DNA from 3 places in the Microbacterium sp. BH-3-3-3 genome. Region 2 is predicted to be linked to each of the others. Evidence: predicted binding sites of a transcription regulator. Region 2 holds the regulator's gene; each other region holds the start of a gene.
The links. The regulator HrcA, encoded in region 2, represses chaperone genes, less so after heat shock. The targets are predictions, from matches to a motif close to TTNGCACTCGNNNNNNNCGAGTGCNAA.
Positions count from the first base shown of each region.

Region 1 (7,829 bases), 1.1 Mb from region 2:
CCTTCGCGGAGCGCTTCGAGTTCGTCACGGGGCTCTTCCCCGAACTCGGCAAGCGTCGCCGCCAGCGGGCGGGGTCGCTGTCGGGCGGTGAGCGGCAGATGGTCGCCATGGGCCGCGCGCTCATGATGGACCCGTCGGTGCTGCTGCTCGACGAGCCCTCGGCCGGCCTGTCGCCCGTGCGTCAGGACGAGACGTTCCTGCGCGTCGCCGAGATCAACCGCGCCGGCGTGACCATCATCATGGTCGAGCAGAACGCCCGCCGCTGCCTGCAGATCTGCCACCGGGCCTACGTGCTCGACCAGGGCAAGGACGCGTACACCGGCACCGGCCGCGAGCTGCTCACCGATCCCCGCGTCATCGAGCTGTACCTCGGAACGCTGGCCGCCGACGAGGACGCCAAGCGCGACCACCAGGAGCCCCCGGCCTGATCCCACGTCGATACACCGCGAGCGCGGCGCTCACCCTGGTGGGCGTCGCGCTCGCGGCATGCGCGGGGGCCCCTCCCGCGCCTCCCCCGCTGTCTGTCGCGCTCGTGCAGCAGCGGGGCGACATCGTCTCGGGGCGCGTGCAGCTCCGCGTCACGAACACCTCGGATGCCGCGGTCACCGTGACCTCGGCGGTGCTGCGCTCGCCCCTGCTCGCCGCGACGGGCGGCGGAGACACGAAACGCCCCGAGACGCTGCAGCCGGGGCGCACGATCGATCTTCCCGTCGCACTCCCCGATTCGCGCTGCGATCCGGAGGCCGCCGACGCCGCCCCGGAAGCCGTGCTCGACGTGAGCGACGACCGGGGAACGCTCGAGCAGACCGTGGCGGTCGACGACGCCCTCGGGGTGCTCCCCCGCCTGAGCGCGACGCGATGCGACCGCGAGGCCCTGGCATCCGTCGCCCGCGTCTCGGCCACCGCGGTGTCGGTGTCCGGCGACGGGACCGCCGCTCTGCTGCTGTCGATCGAGCCGACTCCGGATGCCACCGCGGGCAGCGTCGAGCTCGTCTCCCTGCGCGGGACCCCGCTGCTGCGCTTCCCGCAGGGCACGGAGGCGCCTCTCGGCCTCACCGTCGCCGGCGGCGACGCCCCCACGACCATCGCGGTGCCGGTCACGCCGATCCGTTGCGACGCCCACGCCATAGCCGAAGACAAGGTGGGCACCCTGTTCGACCTCGTGGCGCGGGTCGACGGCCGGGACGTCGTCGTTCCGCTCGACCGGCCGCAGGCGGTCGCCGATGCCCTGCTCGCCTTCACCGCCTCCGTCTGCGGCCTGACGCCCTGACGCCGGGTCCGAGGCCGCGGAGGGCTGCCGCCGGCCGCGCCGGGCCCTCCGAGGCCCCGGGAGCCTGTGGCACGCCGGGACACGGATGCCGGCGCGGCACCGATCCGGCCCGCACGAACGCCGAAGGGCCCGGATCCTGGCGGATCCGGGCCCTCGTGCGGTGTCAGGTCACTCGTTGAGCGAGCCGAACTCCGTGTTCAGCAGGGTGTACTTGTTGTCGGCACCGTACTGGTAGATGCCGATGTACGCCTCGGTCGGGTCACCGTTCTCGTCGAAGGTGATCGGGCCGGAGACGCCGTCGTAGTCGACGTCCGTGCCCTCGTTGATGAGCGCGAGGCAGTCGGCGAACGTCGTGCACTTCTCGCCACCCTCGGAGACGGACTGCATGTTGTCGCGGATGGCCGTACCCGAGTCGTCCTTCGCCTGCGCCGCAGCGAGGGCGGCGACGATGACGGCGTCGTAGGACTCCGGCGCGTAGCTGAAGTCGGTGAGGGCGGGGTCGACCTCTTTCAGGCGCGACTGGAACGACGTGTCGGCCGGGTTGCCGGGGAGCGTTCCCTTGGCGCCCTGCAGCGTGCCGGCGGCGAACTCGTACGAGTTCGACAGGTTGCCGTCGACGAAGTAGACCTTCGACGCCGGGAAGCCCTGCGTGCTGACGAGCTGCGGGATGATCGACGACGTCTCTTCGAACGCGATGATCGCGACGGCGTCGGGCTGCGACGCGAGCACCTGGTCGACCTGCGACGTGAAGACCGTGTCACCCGGGTTGTAGGGAACCGCGACCGAGACCTCGCCACCGGCGGCCTCGATGGCCTTGGTCGCGTTGTCCTTGAGGCCGATGCCATAGGGGTCGTTGATGTAGATGACGCCGACGTTGGCCGCGCCGTCACCGACCATCAGGTTGCCGAGCACGCGGCCCTGCAGCACGTCGGACGGGGCGGTACGCCAGTAGTACCCGTCGTCGGCGTAGGTGGTGAAGTCCGGCGACGTGTTCGCCGGCGAGATCTGCACGACGCCCGCGTCGACCAGCTGGTCGACGAAGGTGAAGGACACACCCGACGAAGCCGCACCGATGACGACATCGGCGCCGGCGTCGACCAGCTCGGTGGCGGACTGGGTCGCGATGTCGGTCGTGGTGTCACCCGAGTCGCGCTCGGTCAGCTCGGTCGTGAACGGGAACGCGTCGCCGGTGGCTTCGATGTCCTGGATCGCGAGCTTGACACCCGCGACCTCGGGCGGGCCGAGGAAGGCGAGGTTACCCGTGGCCGGGAGGATGGTGCCGACGTGGAAAGTCCCGTCTGCAGTTGACACGGCGCCGCCGCCGGACGATGCACTGGGGGCAGCGGCGTCGTTGCCGCCACCGGCGCAACCGGCGAGGACGAGCGCGCTGGCACCGATCAGGGCGATGCCGCCGATGACCTTGCCAGTGCGCGTACGTGTGATGACGCTCATAGTGCTCCTTGCTGTGAATGAACGTTGGGCAGCCCACGAGGACCGCCTGGTGTCCTAAACCTAAGCCGCCGCGCGTTTTCTGCGTGTTGCCGTTCGTTAACGATGTGAGTCGTCGCGATCACGGCCGCATAACGGTTTCACACGGCGTCGTCACGGTGCACTAGGAGATATGTCGGCAGGGACGACAAACGCATGATCTGGCCGGTCAGACGGGCTCCGCCACATCGACGACGACGCGGCGCTGTCGGCGCGACGCGACGACCGAATCGACGCTCAGCATGATCAACGCCACCCAGACCAGGGCGAAACCGATCCACCGCTCGAGGGTCATGGCCTCGCCGAGCACCCACACCCCGATCGCGAATTGGATGATCGGCGCCACGAACTGCAGCAACCCGATGACCGTGAGGGGCACGCGACGGGCGCCCGAGGCGAACAGCAGCAGCGGCACGGCCGTGACCGCCCCCGCAGCCAACAGCAGCACCGTGTGCAGCGTGCCCGCCGTGCCGAGGGTGAGACCGCCGAACGCCGCGACGACGGCCAGCTGCACGCCGGCGACGGGCAGCAGCCACATCGACTCCAGCGTCAGGCCGCTCACCGCATCGACCGAGGGCCCGATCTGCTTCTTGACCAGACCGTAGAAGCCGAACGAGAAGGCCAGCGTCAGCGCGATCCACGGGAAGGTGCCGTAGCCCACCACGATGACGACGACCGCGGCGACGGCGATGCCGATCGCGATCCACGGCAGCACCCGCAGTCGCTCGCGCAGCACCAGCACCCCCAGCAACACCGTCACGATCGGGTTGATGAAGTAGCCGAGGCTCGTCTCGATGACGTGGTTCGTGAGGGCACCGTAGAGATACGTCTGCCAGTTGACGTAGATGAGCACGCCGGCCACGGCGGTGAGCGCCATGAGCCGCGGTTGCCGCACGATCGCCAGGAACGGGCGCCAGGCGCGCAGCACGGTGAGCAGCACCAGGCAGAAGACGAAGGCGAGAAGGATCCGCCACGCCACGACCTCGAACGGACCGGTGGGCTTGAGCTGCAGGAAGTAGAGCGGCAGGACGCCCCACAACAGGTAGGCACCGAGGGCGTAGAGGGCACCGCGGGTACTGCCGCCGGAGACAGGAGGGGCGGCGGGGGTCACCGATTCAGCCTACGCGCGGGGCGACGCCGCGAGCCGCCGTTCCCCACCGCTTTCCTGCCACCTCGCGACGCGGGGCTGACGGAACGACGAAGGCCCCGCATGCCGGAGCATGCGGGGCCTTCGTGCAGGACTGCGCGATCAGCGGACGACGACCGCCAGCACGTCGCGAGCCGAGAGCACCAGGTACTCGTCGGCGCCGAACTTGACCTCGGTGCCGCCGTACTTGCTGTAGAGCACGCGGTCGCCGACGGCGACGTCGAGGGGGACGCGGTTGCCGTTGTCGTCGATACGGCCGGGTCCGACGGCGACGACCTCGCCCTCCTGCGGCTTCTCTTTGGCGGTGTCAGGGATGACGAGACCACTCGCGGTGGTCTGCTCAGCCTCGACCTGCTTGATGACGATGCGGTCCTCGAGCGGCTTGATGGAAACCGACACGGTCTACCTCTTTCTCGTTACAGAAGACTTGTCAGCACTCACACGGGGAGAGTGCTAATTCGAGTCTAGGGAAGCACTGGCACTCACGCAACGCGAGTGCCAACACAATCGCCCGCTTAGGCTGAATCGGTGGATACCCGCGAGCTCACCGCCCTGCTGACGCCCGACGGCCTCCGCCTGCTCGACGAGGTGGGCGGCATCGAGTCCACCGATGACGCGGCCCGAGCCGTCTCTCGACTCCGCGCGGCCGGGCACTCCCCCGATCTCGTGTCGGCCGTCGTCGGTCAGGCACGTCTGCGGGTGCGCGGAGCGGCCAAGTTCGGCCCGTTCGCCGAGCGCATGCTTTTCACCCGCGCCGGCCTCGAGCAGGCGACGCGCCTGTCGATCGCCGCCCGCCACGCCGGACGCTTCCGCGCGGCCGGTCTCGACCGCGTCGCCGACCTCGGCTGCGGCATCGGCGGCGACGCCCTCGGACTGGCGGGGCTCGGCATCCGGGTGCACGCCGTCGACGCCGACGAGGTGACGGCCGCGATCGCCGCGTACAACCTCGCCCCCTTCTGCGAGACCGTGACCGTCGCGCACGGCCGCGCCGAAGACACCGACCTCGATCAGACGGATGCCGTCTGGCTCGACCCGGCACGCCGCACGGCCGGGCACTCCGAGACGCGGCAGGTGTCGTCGAGCGAATGGTCGCCCTCGCTCGAGTGGGTCTTCGCTCTGCTCGAGAGCACGCCCGGGGGCGTGAAGCTCGGCCCGGGTTTCGATCGCGAGCGGATTCCCGACGACGTCGAAGCGCAGTGGATCAGCGCCGACGGGTCGACCATCGAACTGGTGCTGTGGTCGGGAGTGCTGGCCCGCGAGAACGTGCGCCGGGCTGCTCTCGTCGTGCGCGGATCCGACGCCTGGGAGCTCACCGCCCCCGCCGACTCCCCCGACGTCGAGCAGCGCGAGCTGGGCGCCTTCGTGCACGAACCCGACGGGGCGATCATCCGCGCCCGGCTGATCGGCGAGGTCGCCCGCGCGCTGCAGGCGGGCATGCTCGCGCCCGGCATCGCCTACCTCACGTCGGACGCCGCCCTCACAAGTCCGTTCGTGTCGTCGTTCCGCGTGCGGGAAGAGCTCCCGGCCGACCCGAAGAAGCTCGCCCAGGCCCTGCGTGCGCGCGGCATCGGCACCCTGGAGATCAAGAAGCGCGGCGTCGACGTCGACCCCGCCGCACTGCGCAAGAAGCTGTCGCTGCGCGGCGACGAGTCGGCGACCCTGCTGCTCACCCGCATCGGCTCGAAGCGGCTCGCGCTGCTGGCCGATCGGGTGTGAGCCCGGTCGTCACACGACGGCGAGCTGCGAGAACCCCCAGATCAACCACCCGGCGCTGAACGCCACCGACGTCAGCGCGAGCGCGAGCGCCCACGCGGCGACGCGACGACTGTCGTGCGCGCGGCGCAACGACACGATGGCGATGATCGCCGCGAGCGCTCCGAGCGGCAGGAGCCAGCCGGTGAACAGGGCCGCCCCGAGGGCGAGGATCGAGACGCCGAGCGCCCACGGCGCCAGGGACCGCGGGGTGGGCGGCGCCGGCGGGACGTAGGGGATGACGTGATCGCCGAAGGCGGCCATCTCGAGCTGCGCCGTGGGCAGGCGCTCCGGGTCGCCCTCGTCGTCGCGCCGAGCGGACGCCGCCGCCTGGGTGATGGCGGCGCGCAGGTCGTCGGCGGGCTCGACGCTCTCGGCGACCTTGCGCGCGCGCCGCGTCGGCGGGGCCGCCTCGCTCATGCGACGCGTCCGGAGCCCGGCCCGGGGGCCTCGGCATCGGGATCCTCGGCGACCTGGATCTCGGTCACCGGCAGCGTGGAGTCGGCGCCGAACGCCAGGGTCGAGGGCCGGCGCCCCGACGAGATGAGCTCCGCGGCGAGGGCGGCGATCATCGCGCCGTTGTCGGTGCACAGGCTCAGCGGCGGGATGCGCACGGCCACACCCGCCGCCGCCGCGCGCTCGAGGGCGACGTCGCGCAGGCGCTTGTTGGCGATGACCCCGCCGCCCAGCAGCAGGCGCGGGACGTCGTGGCGCGCACACGCGTCGAGGGCCTTGGTCACGAGCACGTCGACGACGGCTTCGCGGAACGACGCCGCGACGTCGGCGACGGGCACCGGCTGCCCCGCGGCCTCGTGCTGCTCGACCCAGCGGGCGACGGCGGTCTTGAGGCCCGAGAACGAGAAGTCGTAGCGGTGGGATGCCATGTCGGAGGCGCGCGACATGCCCCGCGGGAACCGGATCGCGGTGGGATCGCCCGAGGCTGCCGCCCTGTCGATCTCGGGGCCGCCGGGGTAGGGCAGCTTCAGTAGTCGGGCGACCTTGTCGAACGCCTCGCCCGCGGCGTCGTCCATGGTCTCGCCGAGCAGTTCGACGTCGCTGGTGAGGTCGCGCACGAGCAGCAGCGAGGTGTGCCCCCCGCTGACGAGCAGGGCGACGGTGGGGTACTCGAGTTCGGCGGCGTCGTCGTCGAGGATGTCGGCGGCGATGTGACCGACCAGGTGGTTCACGGCGTAGAGCGGCTTGTCGAGGGCGACGGCGAGGCCCTTCGCGGCCCCCACCCCGACCATCAACGCACCCGCGAGGCCGGGACCGCTGGTGACGGCGACCGCGTCGAGCTCGGCGAGCGTCACGCCCGCCTCGGCGAGCGCGGCGTCGATCGAGGGCTGCAGCGCCTCGAGGTGCGCGCGGGCGGCGACCTCGGGGACGACGCCGCCGTAGCGGGCGTGCTCGTCCATGCTCGAGGCGATGGTGTTGCTCAGCAGCGTGCGACCGCGGACGATGCCGATGCCGGTCTCATCGCAGCTGGTCTCGATGCCGAGCACGAGGGGCGCGTCCATCAGCACCAGCCCTTTCCGGTGGCGGGGGGAGCGGGGGTTCCGGCTCCGTCGGCGGGCTCGGGCGCCGGGGTGGCCGAGACGGCGGCGGATCGATCGGATCCCTCGGCGGGCTCACCGCCCCGGGTCTCGGCGCGGCGGGTGGCCCACCCGCGCAGGTCGAGCTGCATCACGAGGGCGTCGACGTCGTCGGGCTGGTAGTAGCGCGGACGCCGGCCGACCTCGGCGAAACCCTCCGAGGCGTACAGGGTCTGGGCGACGGGGTTGTCGGCGCGCACCTCGAGGAACACCTCGTGCACGTCCCGCCGCACGGCCTCGTCGAGCAGCGCCGTCAACAGGGCCCGGCCGCGACCTCGGCCCCGCGCCGTCTCGGCGATCGTGATGGTCTGGATATCGGCATCCCGCGCGCCCCGCGCGGCGCGCAGGCCGGCGTAGCCGACGAGGCGGCCGGCCTCTTCGACGACGACGTACCACCCGTGCGGTGAGACGAGCTCCTCGCGCATCATGGCGGGACTCCACGCGTCGGTGGGGAACGACGCGTGCTCCAGTGCCATGATCGCGTCGAGGTCGGCCGAGGTGGCGGCGCGCGTGGGCATCAGCTCACCCGCTTGGGCGCGTGGGCGGCGACGACGTCGGGGCTGCGCAGGTACAGCGGCTC
Region 1 is NZ_CP017674.1:1,243,432-1,251,260, forward strand. It holds gene BJP65_RS05745 (ABC transporter ATP-binding protein) at 1-428, shown strand, start outside; gene BJP65_RS05750 (hypothetical protein) at 533-1,270, shown strand; gene BJP65_RS05755 (ABC transporter substrate-binding protein) at 1,439-2,722, opposite strand; gene rarD (EamA family transporter RarD) at 2,928-3,869, opposite strand; gene groES (co-chaperone GroES) at 4,008-4,304, opposite strand; gene BJP65_RS05770 (class I SAM-dependent methyltransferase) at 4,434-5,621, shown strand; gene BJP65_RS05775 (hypothetical protein) at 5,631-6,077, opposite strand; gene tsaD (tRNA (adenosine(37)-N6)-threonylcarbamoyltransferase complex transferase subunit TsaD) at 6,074-7,174, opposite strand; gene rimI (ribosomal protein S18-alanine N-acetyltransferase) at 7,174-7,767, opposite strand; gene tsaB (tRNA (adenosine(37)-N6)-threonylcarbamoyltransferase complex dimerization subunit type 1 TsaB) at 7,767-7,829, opposite strand, start outside.
Region 1: groES (co-chaperone GroES) is a predicted target of HrcA. The motif match lies at 4,381-4,407, and genes of this name have one in related genera.

Region 2 (7,829 bases):
GAGCGGATGCCGCCTCGTCGGTGACGAAGTGCAGCGCCACGGTCAGTGCCGGAAGCGGTCGCGGAACTTCGAGAACATGCCCTGCTGGTGCTCGGCCAGGCGCGGCTGGGGGGCCTTCGTGCGCTTGGCGAACTCCTCGATGAGGGCGCGTTCCTTGTGGTCGAGGCGCGTGGGCGTCACGACGTGCACGCCGACCTTCAGGTCCCCGCGCTGGCTTCCGCGCAGCGGCGTGATGCCGCGGCCCTTGATGGTGAGCACGTCGCCCGACTGCACGCCCGGGCGCACCTCGAGCTCGACGGCACCATCGAGGGCGTCGATCGTCGTGGTGGTGCCGAGGATGGCATCCGGCATCGACACCTCGAGGGTGGCGAGCAGGTCGTCGCCCTCGCGGCTGAAAGCCTCGTGCGCGTCGACGGTGATCTCGAGGTACAGGTCGCCGTTGGGGCCGCCGGCGGGGCCGACCTCACCCGAACCGGGAAGCTGCAGGCGCAGGCCCGACTCGACGCCGGCGGGGATGTCGACCGACACGGTACGACGGGCGCGCACGCGTCCCTGTCCCTGGCAGGTGCCGCAGGGGTAGGGGATGGTCGTGCCGTGTCCGTGGCACACGTTGCAGGGCTGGCTGGTGACGACGTTGCCGAGCAGGCTGCGCACCGTGCGCTGCACGTGACCCGAGCCGTGGCAGATGTCGCAGGTGACTTCGCTCGTGCCGGGCTGCGTGCACGCTCCCTGGCAGGTCTCGCAGAGCACGGCGGTGTCGACGTCGAGGTCGCGGTGGGTACCGAAGACGACGTCGCCGAGATCGAGCGTGACGCGCACGAGGGCGTCCTGCCCGCGCTCGCGACGCGAACGCGGACGCGGTCCCCGCCCGCCTCCGCCGCCCTGGGCCCCACCGAAGAACGTCTCGAAGATGTCGCTGAACCCGCCGAAGCCGGCCGCTCCCCCGCCCCCGCCGAAGGGGTTCTGGTCGCCGCCCATGTCGTAGCGCCGACGCTGCTCGGGGTCGCTGAGCACGTCGTACGCGTGCGTGACCAGCTTGAAGCGTTCGGACGCGTCGTCACCGGGGTTCACGTCGGGGTGCAACTGACGAGCGAGACGGCGGTACGCCTTCTTGATCTCGTCGGCGCTGGCGTCTCGTTCGACGCCGAGGACCTCGTAGTGGTCAGCCACAATCGCCTTCCTGCCCGCGGGTGCGGGGTCGTTCTCGGTGGGGTGCTCGTCAGCGCGCGCTGTCGTCGTCTTCGAGCATCCGGGTCAGATAGTGCGCGACGGCGCGAACCGCCGCGAGGTTGGAGGAGTAGTCCATGCGGGTGGGGCCGAGCAGGCCCACGCGGGCACCGCCCGTCGAGCCGTCGTACCGGCTCGCGAGCACCGAGGCCTCGATGAGCCCGAAGGGTTCGTTCTCGCGGCCGATGCTGGCCGACAAGCCCTTCTCGTCGGCGACCATCTCGGTCATGAGCCGCAGCAGGGTCACCTGCTCCTCGATGGCTTCGAGGAGCGGGTAGATGCTGCCGCGGAAGTCGGATTCGCGCTTGGCGAGGGTCGCCGCCCCAGCCATGACGAGGCGATCCTGACGGAACTCCTCGAGCTCCTCGCCGACGACGCGGAACACGGCGTCGGCGACGGCGTCGAGGGCGATGCCGGGGCGGGGGCCGTCGGCGACGACCGCGGCGACCTGCTGCGCGCAGTCGGCGACGGAGCGCCCGACCAGCACCGCGCCCACACGCGCGCGCAGCTGCACGATGTCGGCCTCGGCCGGCTCGGCCGGGACGAGCGCGATCCGCTGCGAGACGCGGCCGGTGTCGGTGACGAGGATGACGAGCACGCGGGGACCGCCGAGAGCCACGAGCTCCACGTGCGAGAGGTTGGCGCGCGCGAACGACGGGTACTGCACGATCGCGACCTGGCCGGTCAGCTGCGTCAGGGCACGCACCGTGCGGGCGAGCAGGTCGTCGAGATCGCCCGCCTCGTCGAGGAACGAGGTGATCGCGCTGCGCTGCGCTCCCGAGAGCGGGCGCAGTTCGGCGAGGTGATCGACGAACACGCGGTAGCCCTTGTCGGTGGGCACGCGGCCCGACGAGGTGTGGGGTGCGACGATGAGGTCTTCGTCTTCGAGCAGCGCCATGTCGTTGCGGATGGTCGCCGCCGACACACCGAATGCGTGCCGGTCGACGATCGCTTTGCTGCCGACGGGTTCACGCGTGTCGACGTAGTCCTGCACGATCGCGCGGAGCACTTGGAGGCCGCGTTCCGACACCATGCGCTGCTCCTCCCCGTCTGGCACTCGACTTGACTGAGTGCCAATTCTACGCCGATCGACGACCTGCCCCGTCGGGGGCTCGCGGATGCCGGATCCTCCGCGCCTGCGTGCGGTCCCGCCGCGGGATGCGACGGCGCGGATCAGACCGTGAGGGCTCGCACCACGGCATCCGCCAGCAGGCGTCCGCGGCGGGTCAGCACGATGCGGCCCCGGATGGCATCCGCCCCCTCGATGAGCCCGTCGGCGATGAGCGACGCCACGGCCTTGCGGCCCTCGCCGTGCAGCTCGCCGACGGCGAGACCCTCGCGAATGCGGCTGCGCAGCAGCACCGACTCGAGTCGTCGGGCCGTCTCGTCGGGGCGCTCGCGCGCGGCGGCCGGTGACTCGTTCGCCGCGAGGCGCTGGGCATAGGCGGCCGGGTGTTTGACGTTCCACCAGCGCAGCCCCGCGACGTGGCTGTGGGCGCCCGGTCCGAACCCCCACCAGTCCGTGCCGCGCCAATAGGCGAGGTTGTGCCGCGAACGGTGGGCGACGCCGCGCGACCAGTTCGACACCTCGTACCAGTCGTACCCGGCATCGGCGAGCAGCTCGTCGGCCAGTTCGTACATGTCGGCCTGCAGGTCGTCGGAGGGCTCCGCGACCGCGCCCGAGCGGATCTGGCGGGCGAGCTTCGTGCCGTCTTCGACGATGAGCGCGTAGGCCGAGATGTGATCGGGAGCGAGGGAGACGGCGGTCTCGAGAGACGACCGCCAGTCGTCGAGCGACTCCCCCGGTGCGCCGTAGATGAGGTCGAGCGATACGTCGAGCCCGGCGCGGCGGGCCGCGGCGACGGCGGTCGCGACGTTCGCGGGGTCGTGGGTGCGGTCGAGGGCGGCGAGCACGTGCGGGCGGGCCGACTGCATGCCGATCGACACGCGCGTGACGCCCGCGGCGGCCAGCGTCTCGACTACGGCGTCGTCGACCGTGTCGGGGTTGGCTTCGACGGTGACCTCGGCCCCCTCGGCGATGCCGAACTCCGCGCGCACCGCGTCGAGCATGCGCGCCAGATCGCCGGGAGGCAGGAGTGTCGGCGTACCCCCGCCGAAGAACACCGTGGATGCCGTGCGGCGGCCGCCCGTGGCATCCATCACCCCGCCCGCCAGGCGCACCTCGGCGGCGAGCGTGTCGGCGAAGTCGTCTTGCCGGGCGCCGCGCAGCTCGCTGGCGGTGTAGGTGTTGAAGTCGCAGTAGCCGCAGCGCACACGGCAGAACGGCACGTGCAGGTAGACACCGAAGTCGACCGACGGGTCGATGGTCAGGTCGTCGGGCAGACGACCGTCGGTGGGCGCGGGGTCTCCGAGGGGAAGCGGTCCGCCCATCAGGACGTGTACAGCGGCGAGATCGCGCGCAGGTACCGCGTGAACAGCGCCTTGCGGCGACGGCGCACGCGGCTCGTGAGGAGCTTGTAGGACGGCGCGGTGGGGCGGTCGAACGCGCGCACGACGAACCAGACCTCGTCGTTGTCGCGCCACTCGAGCGAGAACAGCTCTTCGCCGCTCACGATGGAGTGTCCGACCGTCCCGAGGATGAATCCGACGCGGCGCGGCTCCTCGAACACCGAGATGACCCGCAGCTCGGCATCGGCGCGGTGTCCGTCGACCTTGCCGTGCAGGCGCACGCCCGTTCCGGGGCTGACGAACGGGGTGCCGTCGGCGGCGAAGCGCTGCTCGGCCTCGAGGCGGCTGGGGGCGACGGGAGCGCCCTCGGCGTCGAAGCCGACGCCCGCGTAGCCGGCGCCCGACGCGGGACGCACGTCGGTGATGCTCAGCTCTTCGCTGCGCAGCGGCGCCCACGCGAGCAGCAACTCGCCCGCGGCGACGAAGCGCTCTTCGCCGCTGCCGATACGCCACGCATCTTCGGCGGGGACGGAACGCTCGGGCGGATACTGCATGAGGTCGGGGGCCTGGGTGGCGCCCACCGCCGCGTAATCGACCGTGTCGTCGGTGAAGTTCTGCCGGCGCATGATCTTCCTCTCGAATCGGTCGTTACTTCTTGGCCTCGACGTCGCCCGAGAGGGCGGCGATGAAGGCTTCCTGCGGCACCTCGACGCGGCCCACCATCTTCATGCGCTTCTTGCCCTCTTTCTGCTTCTCGAGCAGCTTGCGCTTTCGGGTGATGTCACCGCCGTAGCACTTCGCGAGGACGTCCTTGCGGATGGCGCGGATCGTCTCGCGCGCGATGATGCGGGCACCGATCGCGGCCTGGATGGGCACCTCGAACTGCTGGCGCGGAATGAGTTTGCGCAGGCGCTCGGCCATGAGCGTGCCGTAGGCGTATGCCTTCTCGCGGTGCACGATCGAGCTGAACGCGTCGACCTTGTCGCCCTGCAGCAGGATGTCGACCTTCACGAGGTCGGCGCTCTGCTGACCGGCGGGTTCGTAGTCGAGGCTCGCGTAGCCCTGCGTGCGCGACTTGAGGTGGTCGAAGAAGTCGAACACGATCTCGCCGAGGGGCATGTGGTACCGCAGCTCGACGCGGTCCTCGCTGAGGTAGTCCATGCCCAGGAGCGTTCCGCGGCGCGACTGGCAGAGTTCCATCACGGTGCCGACGTAGTCCTTGGGCAGCAGGATGCCGACCTTGACGATCGGCTCCGAGACCGAGGCGACGCGACCGTCGGGGTACTCGCTGGGGTTGGTGACCGAGACGGTGTCGCCCGTGTCGGTGGTGACCTCGTAGGTCACCGACGGGGCGGTGGTGATGAGGTCGAGACCGAACTCCCGCGAGAGGCGCTCGGTGATGATCTCGAGGTGCAGCAGGCCGAGGAACCCGGCGCGGAAGCCGAAGCCCAGCGCGACCGAGGTCTCGGGCTCGTACTGCAGCGACGCATCGGACAGCTTGAGTTTGTCGAGGGCTTCGCGCAGCTCGGCGTAGTCGCTGCCGTCGATGGGGTAGATACCCGAGAAGACCATGGGCTTCGGATCGGTGTACCCGGGCAGCGCCTGGGTGGCGGGCTTGCGGTGCGTCGTGATCGTGTCGCCGACCTTCGACTGGCGCACGTCTTTCACACCGGTGATGAGGTAGCCGACCTCGCCGACGCCGAGACCGCGCGTGGGCACGGGCTCGGGGCTCGACACACCGATCTCGAGCAGCTCGTGCGTCGCGGTGGTCGACATCATCTGGATGCGCTCGCGCGGCTGCAGCGAGCCGTCGATCATGCGCACGTACGTGACCACGCCGCGGTAGGCGTCGTAGACCGAGTCGAAGATCATGGCGCGTGCCGGGGCGTCGGGCTTGCCGACCGGGGCGGGGATCTGGTCGACGATGAGGTCGAGCAGCTCTTCGACGCCCATGCCGGTCTTGCCGCTCACGCGCAGCACGTCTTCGGGCTTGCCGCCGATGAGGCCGGCGAGCTCGGCCGCGTACTTCTCGGGGTCGGCGGCCGGCAGGTCGATCTTGTTCAGCACGGGGATGATCGTCAGATCGTTCTCGAGTGCGAGATAGAGGTTCGCCAGCGTCTGCGCCTCGATGCCCTGCGCCGCATCCACGAGCAGGATCGCTCCCTCGCACGCGGCGAGCGAGCGGCTGACCTCGTACGTGAAGTCGACGTGGCCGGGCGTGTCGATCATGTTGAGGGCGAACGTGCCGTCGGCGGTGGCCCACGGCATCCGCACCGCCTGCGACTTGATCGTGATGCCGCGCTCACGCTCGATGTCCATGCGGTCGAGGTACTGCGCCCGCATATCGCGGTCGCTGACGACGCCGGTGATCTGCAGCATGCGGTCGGCCAACGTCGACTTGCCGTGGTCGATGTGAGCGATGATGCAGAAGTTGCGGATCTGCTCCGGCGGAGTGGCAGACGGCTCGAGGGGCTTCAGGGCGCGCGGTGACATGTTCCGTCGATTCTACGGTGGCGCGCCGACATCGCCGTCCGCGGATGCCCGGGGTACGGCATCCGGATGTCCCCCGCGGGTCGTGAACACCCGTTCCATGCGCGGGAGCGTGCCGCGCGGCGCCTGGGGGACGCGGACGCACAGCCGGTCGGTAGCGAACGGCTTCTACCCTGGATGCCATGACGGTCCAGGTCGTGTTCGTGCACGGTATCCGCACCTCGGCGACGATGTGGCGCGCGCAGCTCGCCCACCTCGAGGAGCGCGGCAACCCGGCCGTCGCCGTCGACCTGCCCGGACACGGCACCCGCCGCGGCGAGGAGTTCACTCTCGACGAGGCGTTCGCCACCATCGACCGGGCGGTGCAGGATGCCGCGACCCGCGGCCCCGTGCTGCTCGTGGGCCATTCGATGGGCGGGTTGCTGTGCATCGAGTACGTCGGGCGCGAAGACCCGCCGCCGGTTGCGGCGTTCATCGCCGCATCGTGCACCTCGATCCCGCGGGGTGTGGGCCTCGCGGCCTACCGCTTCCTCGCGCGGCGGTTCGACAGCCTGCCCGACCGCGGCCTGGGGCTCACCAACCGCGTGCTCGACCGCACACTCCCACCCGAGACGCGGCCCGACTTCGGCGCGGGCGGATACGCCTTCGAGGCGCAGGACACCGCCCTGGCGAGCCTGTCGGTGCTCGACCTTCTGGCGTCGCTGCGCCGCATCGAGGTTCCGCTGTGGTTCATCAACGGGCAGTGGGATCAACTGCGCGCCAACGAGAAGCTGTTCGTGTCGGTGGCGCGCGAGGCCGAGTTGATCGTCGTCCCCCGCACCACGCACCTGGTGACGGCGATGCGGCCCCGCGTGTTCAACGCGCTGGTCGACGTGGCGCTCACCACCGTCGAGGCGGCGACCTGATACAGTTGGTCCTTGGCTTGCGTGTGGGGTTTTTCCCGACCTCCACGATGCCGGTGCAGCGTCCCTCTACCGCTCGCCCGGCTCTTCCATATTCACTTCAAACGAAAGACCGTCGACGTGGCGAATATCAAGTCGCAGATCAAGCGCAACAAGACCAACGACAAGGCGCACGAGCGCAACAAGGCCGTCAAGAGCGAGCTGAAGACGCACGTGCGTCGCACCAAGCAGGCTGTGCTGGCCGGTGACAAGGAAGGCGCTCTCAAGGCGCTCGCCACCGCGACCAAGAAGCTCGACAAGGCCGTGAGCAAGGGTGTCATCCACCAGAACCAGGCCGCGAACCGCAAGTCGGCCATCGCGAAGTCGGTCGCCGCTCTCTGAGTCGCACCTTTTCGACAGCCCGTCCCGCATCACGCGGGGCGGGCTTCGTCGTTTTCGGGGTGGGGGCGCGAGAGCGTAGGGGGCGTCGGGGGTGCGTGCTGCAGATTGCGCGGGGGGCGATGAGGCGTGGCGAGCGGAGGGATGGGGGCGAGCGGAGGACGCGCGGCCTCGATCCGGTCCTCCGTTGAGCCCGGGCCCTCCCCTGGTCACAGACCTGCACCGCGAACCTGCGCATGGCGCCGCGCTCGCGGGGCCGACGAACGTGGCGAGCGGAGGTGCAGGGACGAGCGGAGGACACGCGGCCTCGATCCGGTCCTCCGCTCAGCCCACGCCCTCCCCTGCTCACGGAGCTGCCCCGCGAGCCCATAGCCCGCGAGCCGACCGTGCGCGGTCAGCCGCCGTACGGCGCGCGGGTGGCGA
Region 2 is NZ_CP017674.1:149,884-157,712, reverse strand. It holds gene BJP65_RS00810 (16S rRNA (uracil(1498)-N(3))-methyltransferase) at 1-40, opposite strand, end outside; gene dnaJ (molecular chaperone DnaJ) at 43-1,170, opposite strand; gene hrcA (heat-inducible transcriptional repressor HrcA) at 1,220-2,260, opposite strand; gene hemW (radical SAM family heme chaperone HemW) at 2,401-3,618, opposite strand; gene BJP65_RS00790 (DUF1990 family protein) at 3,618-4,262, opposite strand; gene lepA (translation elongation factor 4) at 4,285-6,129, opposite strand; gene BJP65_RS00780 (alpha/beta fold hydrolase) at 6,309-7,031, shown strand; gene rpsT (30S ribosomal protein S20) at 7,149-7,409, shown strand; gene holA (DNA polymerase III subunit delta) at 7,801-7,829, opposite strand, start outside.

Region 3 (7,829 bases), 780 kb from region 2:
TCGTCGGGATCGGGCAGGCTCTGGGCGATCTTGCTGGATGCCGCGGAATCACGGCCGACGCCGGGCTGGAACTTCGCGATGGGGTCGTCGGCGTCGACGTGCGGTTCGCCCTCGGTCGGGGTGTCCGAGGCCGCGTGCGCGGTGGCCGAGCCGCCGCCGGTGTCCTCGGTGTGCTGCGAGGTCGAGCCGCCCTCGCCGCGGGCGTCATCGGTGCCCCGCTCGGTGAGGCCGTCGGCGGCGCGGGTGCCGACTCCGGGCAGGTCGTTCTGGCTCGAGATGCCCTGGATGCGGGCTTCGTCGTCGGCGTCGATCTGCGCCGCTCCGACGGCACCGGTGTCGGCGCCGGCGGCGCCGGCGGGCACATCGGCGGCCAGGCCCTCGGACTCGGGGACGATGTTCTCTTCGTCGGCTCCGGGGAGCCGGTCGGCGGGAGTGTTCATGGCGTTCCTTCCGTGGGGTGTGCCGCCACGCTATGGGCGACCACCGACCGGGCGAACGGGCTTGACGACCGCCACGGGGTGCGCAGGGGGCGTCCGGTGAGGCGCGGCCCCGGTGCCGGACACGCTGGATAGGCTCGGAACCAGCTTCGAAAGGAACCGCAATGCAGCAGCGTCCCCTCTCCCGCGCCGGCCGTGACGTCTCGGTGATCGGCCTCGGTACTTGGCAGCTCGGCCCCGACTGGGGCGGTGTCAGCGAAGACGAGGCCCTCGCCGTGCTGGCCGCCTCGGCCGACGCCGGCGTCACGCTCTTCGACACCGCCGACGTGTACGGCGACGGCCGGTCCGAAGAGATCATCGGGAAGTTCTTGAACGACACCGCTGCCGCGGGGATCACCGTGGCGACCAAGATGGGCCGTCGCGAAGACCAGGTGCCCGAGAACTACACGATCGAGAACTTCCGTGGGTGGATCGACCGCTCGCGGCGGCTGCTCGGCACCGACACCCTCGACCTCGTGCAGTTGCACTGCCCGCCGTCGGCCGTGATCGACGACGACGCCACCTACGACGCGCTCGACCAGCTCGTCGCCGAGGGGGTCATCGCCGCCTACGGCGCGTCGGTCGAGACGATGGAACAGGCTCTCTCGGCGCTCCGCCGGCCGAACCTCAGCAACCTGCAGATCATCTTCAACCCGTTCCGGCTCAAGCCCCTCGACGAGGTGCTGCCGATGGCGGCCGAGAAGAACGTCGCCGTGTTTGCCCGCGTGCCGTTGGCGAGCGGTCTGCTCTCGGGCAAATACACCGCCGACACGACGTTCGACAAGGACGATCACCGCACGTACAACCGCAACGGCGAGGCGTTCGACAAGGGTGAGACGTTCTCGGGCGTCCCGTTCGCCGAGGGCGTGGCCGCGGCCGACGAGCTCAAGGCCTCGCTTCCCGAGGGCGTCACCCTGCCCGCGGCCACGTTGGCGTGGATCGCCTCGCGCGAGGGCATCACCTCGGTGATCCCGGGCGCACGTTCGGTGGCGCAGGCCACATCGAACGCCGGGGCCGCACAGCTCCTCGACGAGGGCTTCGACCTCGACGCCTTCGACGCGCTGGTGCGTGACGTCTACGACCGCCGTCTGCGGGCGGAGATCCACCCGCAGTGGTGAGCGTCTGACACGCGAAAGCCGGGTCCGCCCCGAAGGGTGGACCCGGCTTTCCTGTCGGTGACGTCAGCTGACGTCGCCGCGCCAGGCGCCGGACTCGGCACCGCGCGACTCGATGTACTTCTTGAAGTTGTCGAGGTCCTTCTTCACCGAGTGGTCGTCGGCGCCGAAGACGGCACCGAGCTTCTCGAGGACTCCGGTGGGCTCCCAGTCGATCTGCACGGTGACGCGCGTCTCGTCATCGGAGAGACGGTGGAACGTCACGACACCCGCGTGGTTCTCGTCGCCGCCGACGCTGTTCCAGGCGACGCGCTCGTCGGGGTGCTGCTCGGTGATCTCGGCGTCGAACTCGCGCTCGGCGCCGGCGATCTTCACCTTCCAGTGCGTGAGGGTGTCGCTCTTCTGCGTGATCGACTCGACGAAGCTCATGAAGTGCGGGAACTCCTCGAACTGCGTCCACTGGTTGTAGGCGACGCGGACGGGAACGTTGACGTCGATGGTTTCGATGACCTGTGCCATGGTGTCCTCTTTCGTGTGGTTTCCGGGGCTGGTCCCAGTCTTCGCTCGTCACGGGCGAGCTGCCCCCGGGGTTGAGGGATCGGCTCGCGTGCCCTATGCGCGTGCGCGGCGCGCCGGGGTCGTTCGGGGATTCGCCCCGCGGCTCAGGCGCGACCGCGCAGGATCAGGTGCCAGTAGACCCAGGGCAGCACCCGACGGTCGGCGATCCACGACAGGGCGCGCTCTCGATACAGCGAACGCCAGAAGGGGATCGTGGGCTGCAGGCGCCCCTGACGATCGAACTCGGCGAAGACGACGGTGCCGCGCGACACCGTGAACGGCACGACGCTGTAGCCGTCGTACTTCGCGGAGGGGGAGCGCCCGGCCCTCACCCCCGTCATGTTCTTCACGAGGGCTTTCGCCTGCTGACGGATCGCGCCCCCGGAACGGCGGGTCGCCACCGCGGCGGCATCGCCGACCGACCAGATCTCGGGATACCGCGTGTGCTGCAGCGTCTCGGGATCGACGTCGACGAACCCGTGCGGATCGTCGGATGCCGCCAGCCCGCTGCCGGCGATCCACTCCGGCGCCCGCTGCGGAGGGACCGCGTGCAGCACGTCGTACGCCAGGGTCTCCTCGGCCTCGCCGTGACCGATCGTGATCGTCTGCGCCTCGGCATCCACCGACCGCATCTCGCGGCTGTAGTGCACCTCGATGCCGTACTCGTCGAGTTTGCGCTGCAGCTCGCGGTCGATGGCCGGGATGCCGAAGGGCACGGGGTCGGGGGCGACGAAGACCACGCGCAGGTCGTCGCGCACGCCGATCGCGCGCCACCAGTCGCACGCGAGGTACATCGGCTTCTGCGCGGCCGCGCCGCAGGACGCGGGCTCGGGCGGCTGGGTGAACACGACCGTGCCGGAGCGCAGGTCGCGCAGCACCGGCGAGGCTTTCGCGGCGAGGTCGTAGTCGTAGTTCGAGATGCCGTTCGGTGCCGCCATGGCCTCGGGCAGGCCCGGGATCTGCTCCCATGCCATGCGCAGGCCGGCGCACACCACGAGCTGGTCGTAGTCGAGATGACCGCCCGACACGAGATGCACGCGGCGGGCAGCGGCATCCACCGTGAAGACCTCGTCGCGCAGCCAGCGCGTGCCCGCGGGGATCACGTCGGCCTGCGCGCGGACGGCCTCGCTGGCCCGTGCCGCGCCTCCGGCGATGTGCGACTGGAGGGGCGCGAAGACGTGCTGCGTCCGCGGCTCGATCACGGTGATGTCTCCGGCGCGGGCCCGGTGGAGGCGTCCGGCCACCGACAGTCCGGCGTTGCCCCCGCCGATGATCACGATGCGGGGGGTGTCGGCGCGAGCGACGGTGCGGCTCGAGTCGTTCATGGGGGATCCTCTCGTCTCCCTCACCGTGTCGTCATCGGCAGCGGGATGCCACCCGGTTGACAGCGTCGGTCGGGCGGACGACCCGGGCGCTGGGGAACGACGAAGAGGGCTCGCCGTCGGCAGGAGCGCTTCTCCCGTGCCGCTGGAGCGGGAGCCCACCCGTTGAAGCGCGTGGTCCGTGCGCGGGTCGGGCCTGTCAAGGGGCGGGGCGCGGCCCCGTCGGCGTCGTTGGATGGAGACACCGCCGATCAGCGGTGACGCACCCCGGTGCGTTCGACGAAAGGATCCCCATGAGCGACGCCTCGATCGACCCGTCCCCCGCCGACTCGTCGACCCCCGCCGCCGACGTCGGCATCGCGGGTGTGCAGCCCCTGCGCGACGGCGACACCTCGATCGAGCCCGACCCCGCGCTCGACCCCGCCCAGGCGGAGTGGGATGCCACGACGGCCCTCGACGAGGGCGTCGACCCGCAGGACATCGCCCCCGCGACCGCGACGGGCGCCGACCCGGCCGAGATCGCCGCCGACGACACCGACATCCCGTTCGAGGACATCCACCCCGGGTCCACCGGCACCGACTCGCAGGGTCAGGACCCGGGCGTCGTCGAGCTCGGCGAAGAGGGCCAGGGAGACCTGGCGCCCGAAGACCTCTGAGCGACGCGCGAGAGAGGGGTCGGTCCGTTCGGGCCGGCCCCTCTGTTCGCGGTGGATTACTGCTCGATGAGCTGCGGTTCGCTCTCGTGCGCCCGGATGACGCCGTCGTGGTCGTCGGTGGCCACCGCGATGCGGCGCGGCTTCGCCTTCTCGCTCACCGGGATCGTGACCGACAGCACCCCGTTGCGGTAGGCGGCGCTGATGCCGTCGGTGTCGATGCCCTGGCCGAGGTTGAGCTGGCGGACGAACGTGGCCGTCTCGCGCTCGCGGGTGATCCACTTGACGTCGTCGCCGGTGGCGAGGGTGCGTTCGGCGCGGATGGTCAGCAGCTGACCGTCGACGTCGATGTCGACCGAGCCCGGGTCGACCCCGGGAAGATCGGCCGAGAGCACGTAGTGGTCACCGTCGCGGTAGAGGTCCATCGGCATCCGGCGCGGTCCGCCCCCGCGACGGGCGTCGAGAAGGGTCGACGCGAGGCGGTCGAGGTCGCGGAAGGGGTCGTAAGTGGCCATGGTCGGTTCTCCTTTTCGGTCGGTCCGGATATCGGCATCCGGAGTTCGATGAAGTTGAGCCTTGTGCGCTCAACGTGGCAGCAGATTAGCACTCTCGACAGGAGAGTGCCAAGACTGTCGAGTGTCCAAGACGCGCCGTGCCGGGGCCGGTCTCCGCGGCGTGTCCTGGACACTCAACGTGGTGGTGGCGCGGCGCCCGGGCGGGTCGGCCGCCCGAGTGCGCAGCCGCGGTAGCGTCATCGGGTGATGGATGCCGCGGCGAAGCCGCCCCTCGTGCGGGCGCTGTGGGGCGCGACCCACCCGGGGCCGACCCTGGTCGTGACCGTTCTGGCACTGGCCCTCGGCCTCGCCGCGGGGGTCGAGCCCGCGCGACTCGCGCTGCTGGTGGTCGCCGTGTTCGCGGGACAGGTGTCGGTGGGGCTGTCGAACGACGCGATCGACGGCGCGCGCGACGCCGCGGTCGGCCGCTCGGACAAGCCCATCGCCGGGGGAGCGATCACTCCGGAACGTGCGCTCGGGGTGGCCGTGGCGTCCGCGCTCCTCGCCGTGCTCCTGTCGGTGCCGCTCGGCCCCGGACTCGTCGCCGCGCACGCGGTGGCCTTGGCCTCGGCGTGGGCCTACAACGCCGGGCTGAAGTCGACGCCGGTGTCGATCGTGCCGTTCGTGCTGAGTTTCGGGCTCTTCCCGTCGTTCGCGACGCTGTCCCTCGCCTCTCCCGCGCTGGCTGCCCCGTGGGCGTCGCTCGCGGGAGCCGCCCTCGGCGCGGCCGTGCATCTGACCAATGTCGTACGAGACCTCGACGACGATCGGCGCACGGGCGTGCGGGGCCTTCCGCACCGCCTCGGTGCGCGGGTCTCGGTGGTGCTCGCGGCGGTCGGCGTCGTCGCCGGAGCGGTGGCGGTGCTGATCGGCACGGATGCCACGGTGCTCGGCGCGATCTTCTTCACCGCCGTCGTCGCGGTGGCGGCCACGGCCGTGGTGCTCGTGCTCGTGCGCGCGCCCGGACGCGCGGTGTTCCAGCTCACGATGCTGGCGGCTCTGTTGCTCGCCGCTCAACTCGTCGTGACCTGACTCCTCCCGCCCGGGCGGCTCGTCAGTCGCGGGCGGCGCGATCCAGTCGCATGGCGTACGCGCGCGTGAACAGCGCGCCCCCCGCCCCCCGCAGCATGGTGCGCAGCGCCCCGGTGCGCAGGGGGTGGGCGAGCGGGCCCGTGGCTCGCCCGAGCATCGTGTTGAGCCAGGCCAGGCGCGCCGCGTGCCGCGCCGAGGCCAGACGGTCGGTCTCCCATCGTCCGAGGCCGAGCGCCTCGCCCGTCCGCACCCACCCGGGCAGCAGCGGGGCCAGCGTGAGGGCGTCGAGCAGTCCGAGGTTCATCCCCTGACCGCCGATGGGGCTCACCTCGTGGGCGGCGTCGCCGACCACCACGACGCGGCCGCGCCGCAGCGCCGGAGCGACGGCGCGCCGCACGCGGAACGTCGTCGCCTCGGCGATGTCGACCTCGAGCCCCGCGCGCTCGGCGACGGCCCTCTCGAGGGTGCCGACGGCATCCGCCACCTCGTCGGTGCCCGCCCACGCCACCAGCCGGCGGCGTCCGCCGGGCAGCGGGAACGATTCCAGCACGCCCTGGCGTTCCAGGTGCACCCGGGCGACGGGACCGCCGGGAGCGACGACGTCGGCCATGACGTAGCGGTCGGGGTAGTGATGCGTCCGAACGGCGCCGGGGCGGTACACGAGGTCGCGGCCCGCCCATCCCGAGGCCACGACGACGACGCGGGCGCGGATCTCCTCGTCACCGCGCGGACCGGTGGCGCGCACGCGTACGCCTTGACCATCGTCGTGCACGGCGGTGATCGCGACCCCCCGACGCACGCGTGGCGCGAGGCCGGTCAGCACCTCCATCGTGTCGGCCTGGGGGAGTGCGGCGACGTACGGATGACGCGCACGCAGGCGGTCGAAGCGAATCGCCGCGAGCAGTCGGCCGTCGGCCCGCGCCTCGCCGCGGACGATCGTATCCGCGCGCGCCAGCAGGGCCTCGGTCGCGCCCGACGCCTCGAGGAGGGCGAGCGCGGGGGAGTGGATGCCGATGGCCCGCGACCCGGATCCGGTGCCGGCGCGCTTCTCGACGATCTCGACGTCGACCCCGCGCACACGCAGGTCGGCAGCCAGGGCGAGACCGACGGGTCCGGCTCCGACCACCAGTACCTCAGGCACGCTCCGCCCGCCCCTCGGCCACGGCGAGAACCCGGAAGGGCGCCGGCGTCTCGACCCGCCAGGGCGTTCCGAGTGCCGCGGCAAGCTCGGGGGCGCGGTAGCTGCGGCGGATCGAGCGCAGTCCGTCGACGCGCAGGAACGTGCCGGCCGACAGCGGGGCGATCCCCGCGGCGTACAGGGCGTAGGCCAGTCGGCCGCGGGCGATGTCGGCGTGCAGCACCCGACCACTCGAGAGGGCGAGCGAGTCCTCGGCGAACGTCGCCAGGGCGGTGGCGTCGAGGTGGTGCAGCACGTGGTTCGACACGACCAGGTCGTAGCGTTCGCCCGCGGCGCGCAGGGCGCCCGAGTCCTGGGCCACGAACCGCACGCCCGGTCGTTCGCGCGCGCGGGCCGAGGCGATGGCGCGGGGGTCGGGATCGGCGCCGGTCCACTCGACGTCGAACCCGTCGCGCGCGGCCAGGCCCGCCAGACGGACGGCGACATCGCCGCCGCCGCACCCCAGGTCGAGAGCGCGGGCGGGGCGGCCGAGCGCCCGCAACTGCGGGCGGACGCGCGTGCGGTACACGTGCCCCCAGGCCGAGACCAGGCGGTTCACGACGTCGAACCGCCGATACGTCGCCGCCAGGGCGCGCGGGTCGCAGTCGGGGTCGTCCATCAGCTCGGTGAGCGCCACATCGCGTCGGGCGAGGCCGCGCCAGAGGCCGGTCGCTCCGTCGCTGGTGGCGGGGCCTCGCGCGGCGCTCACGGGCGGCGCAGCGTCAGACGCGCCGCCTCGACCGTCAGGCCGGGGCCGAAGGCCAGCGCGGCGATCCGCTCCCCGTCGGGGTGCGTGACGTCGGCCAGCAGGTCGCGCAGGATGAACAGCAGGGTCGCACTCGACATGTTGCCGTGGGCGCGCAGCACCTCCCGCGAGGGCGCCAGGGCGGCGGCATCCAGGGCGAGAGCGCTCTCGACGCGGTCGAGGATGCTGCGGCCGCC
Region 3 is NZ_CP017674.1:2,881,262-2,889,090, forward strand. It holds gene BJP65_RS13300 (hypothetical protein) at 1-440, opposite strand, end outside; gene BJP65_RS13305 (aldo/keto reductase) at 602-1,594, shown strand; gene BJP65_RS13310 (SRPBCC family protein) at 1,658-2,110, opposite strand; gene BJP65_RS13315 (NAD(P)/FAD-dependent oxidoreductase) at 2,254-3,474, opposite strand; gene BJP65_RS13320 (sugar ABC transporter ATPase) at 3,765-4,127, shown strand; gene BJP65_RS13325 (Hsp20/alpha crystallin family protein) at 4,184-4,639, opposite strand; gene BJP65_RS13330 (UbiA family prenyltransferase) at 4,886-5,710, shown strand; gene BJP65_RS13335 (NAD(P)/FAD-dependent oxidoreductase) at 5,733-6,851, opposite strand; gene BJP65_RS13340 (methyltransferase domain-containing protein) at 6,844-7,506, opposite strand; gene BJP65_RS13345 (type III polyketide synthase) at 7,593-7,829, opposite strand, start outside.
Region 3: BJP65_RS13325 (Hsp20/alpha crystallin family protein) is a predicted target of HrcA. The motif match lies at 4,725-4,751, and genes of this name have one in related genera.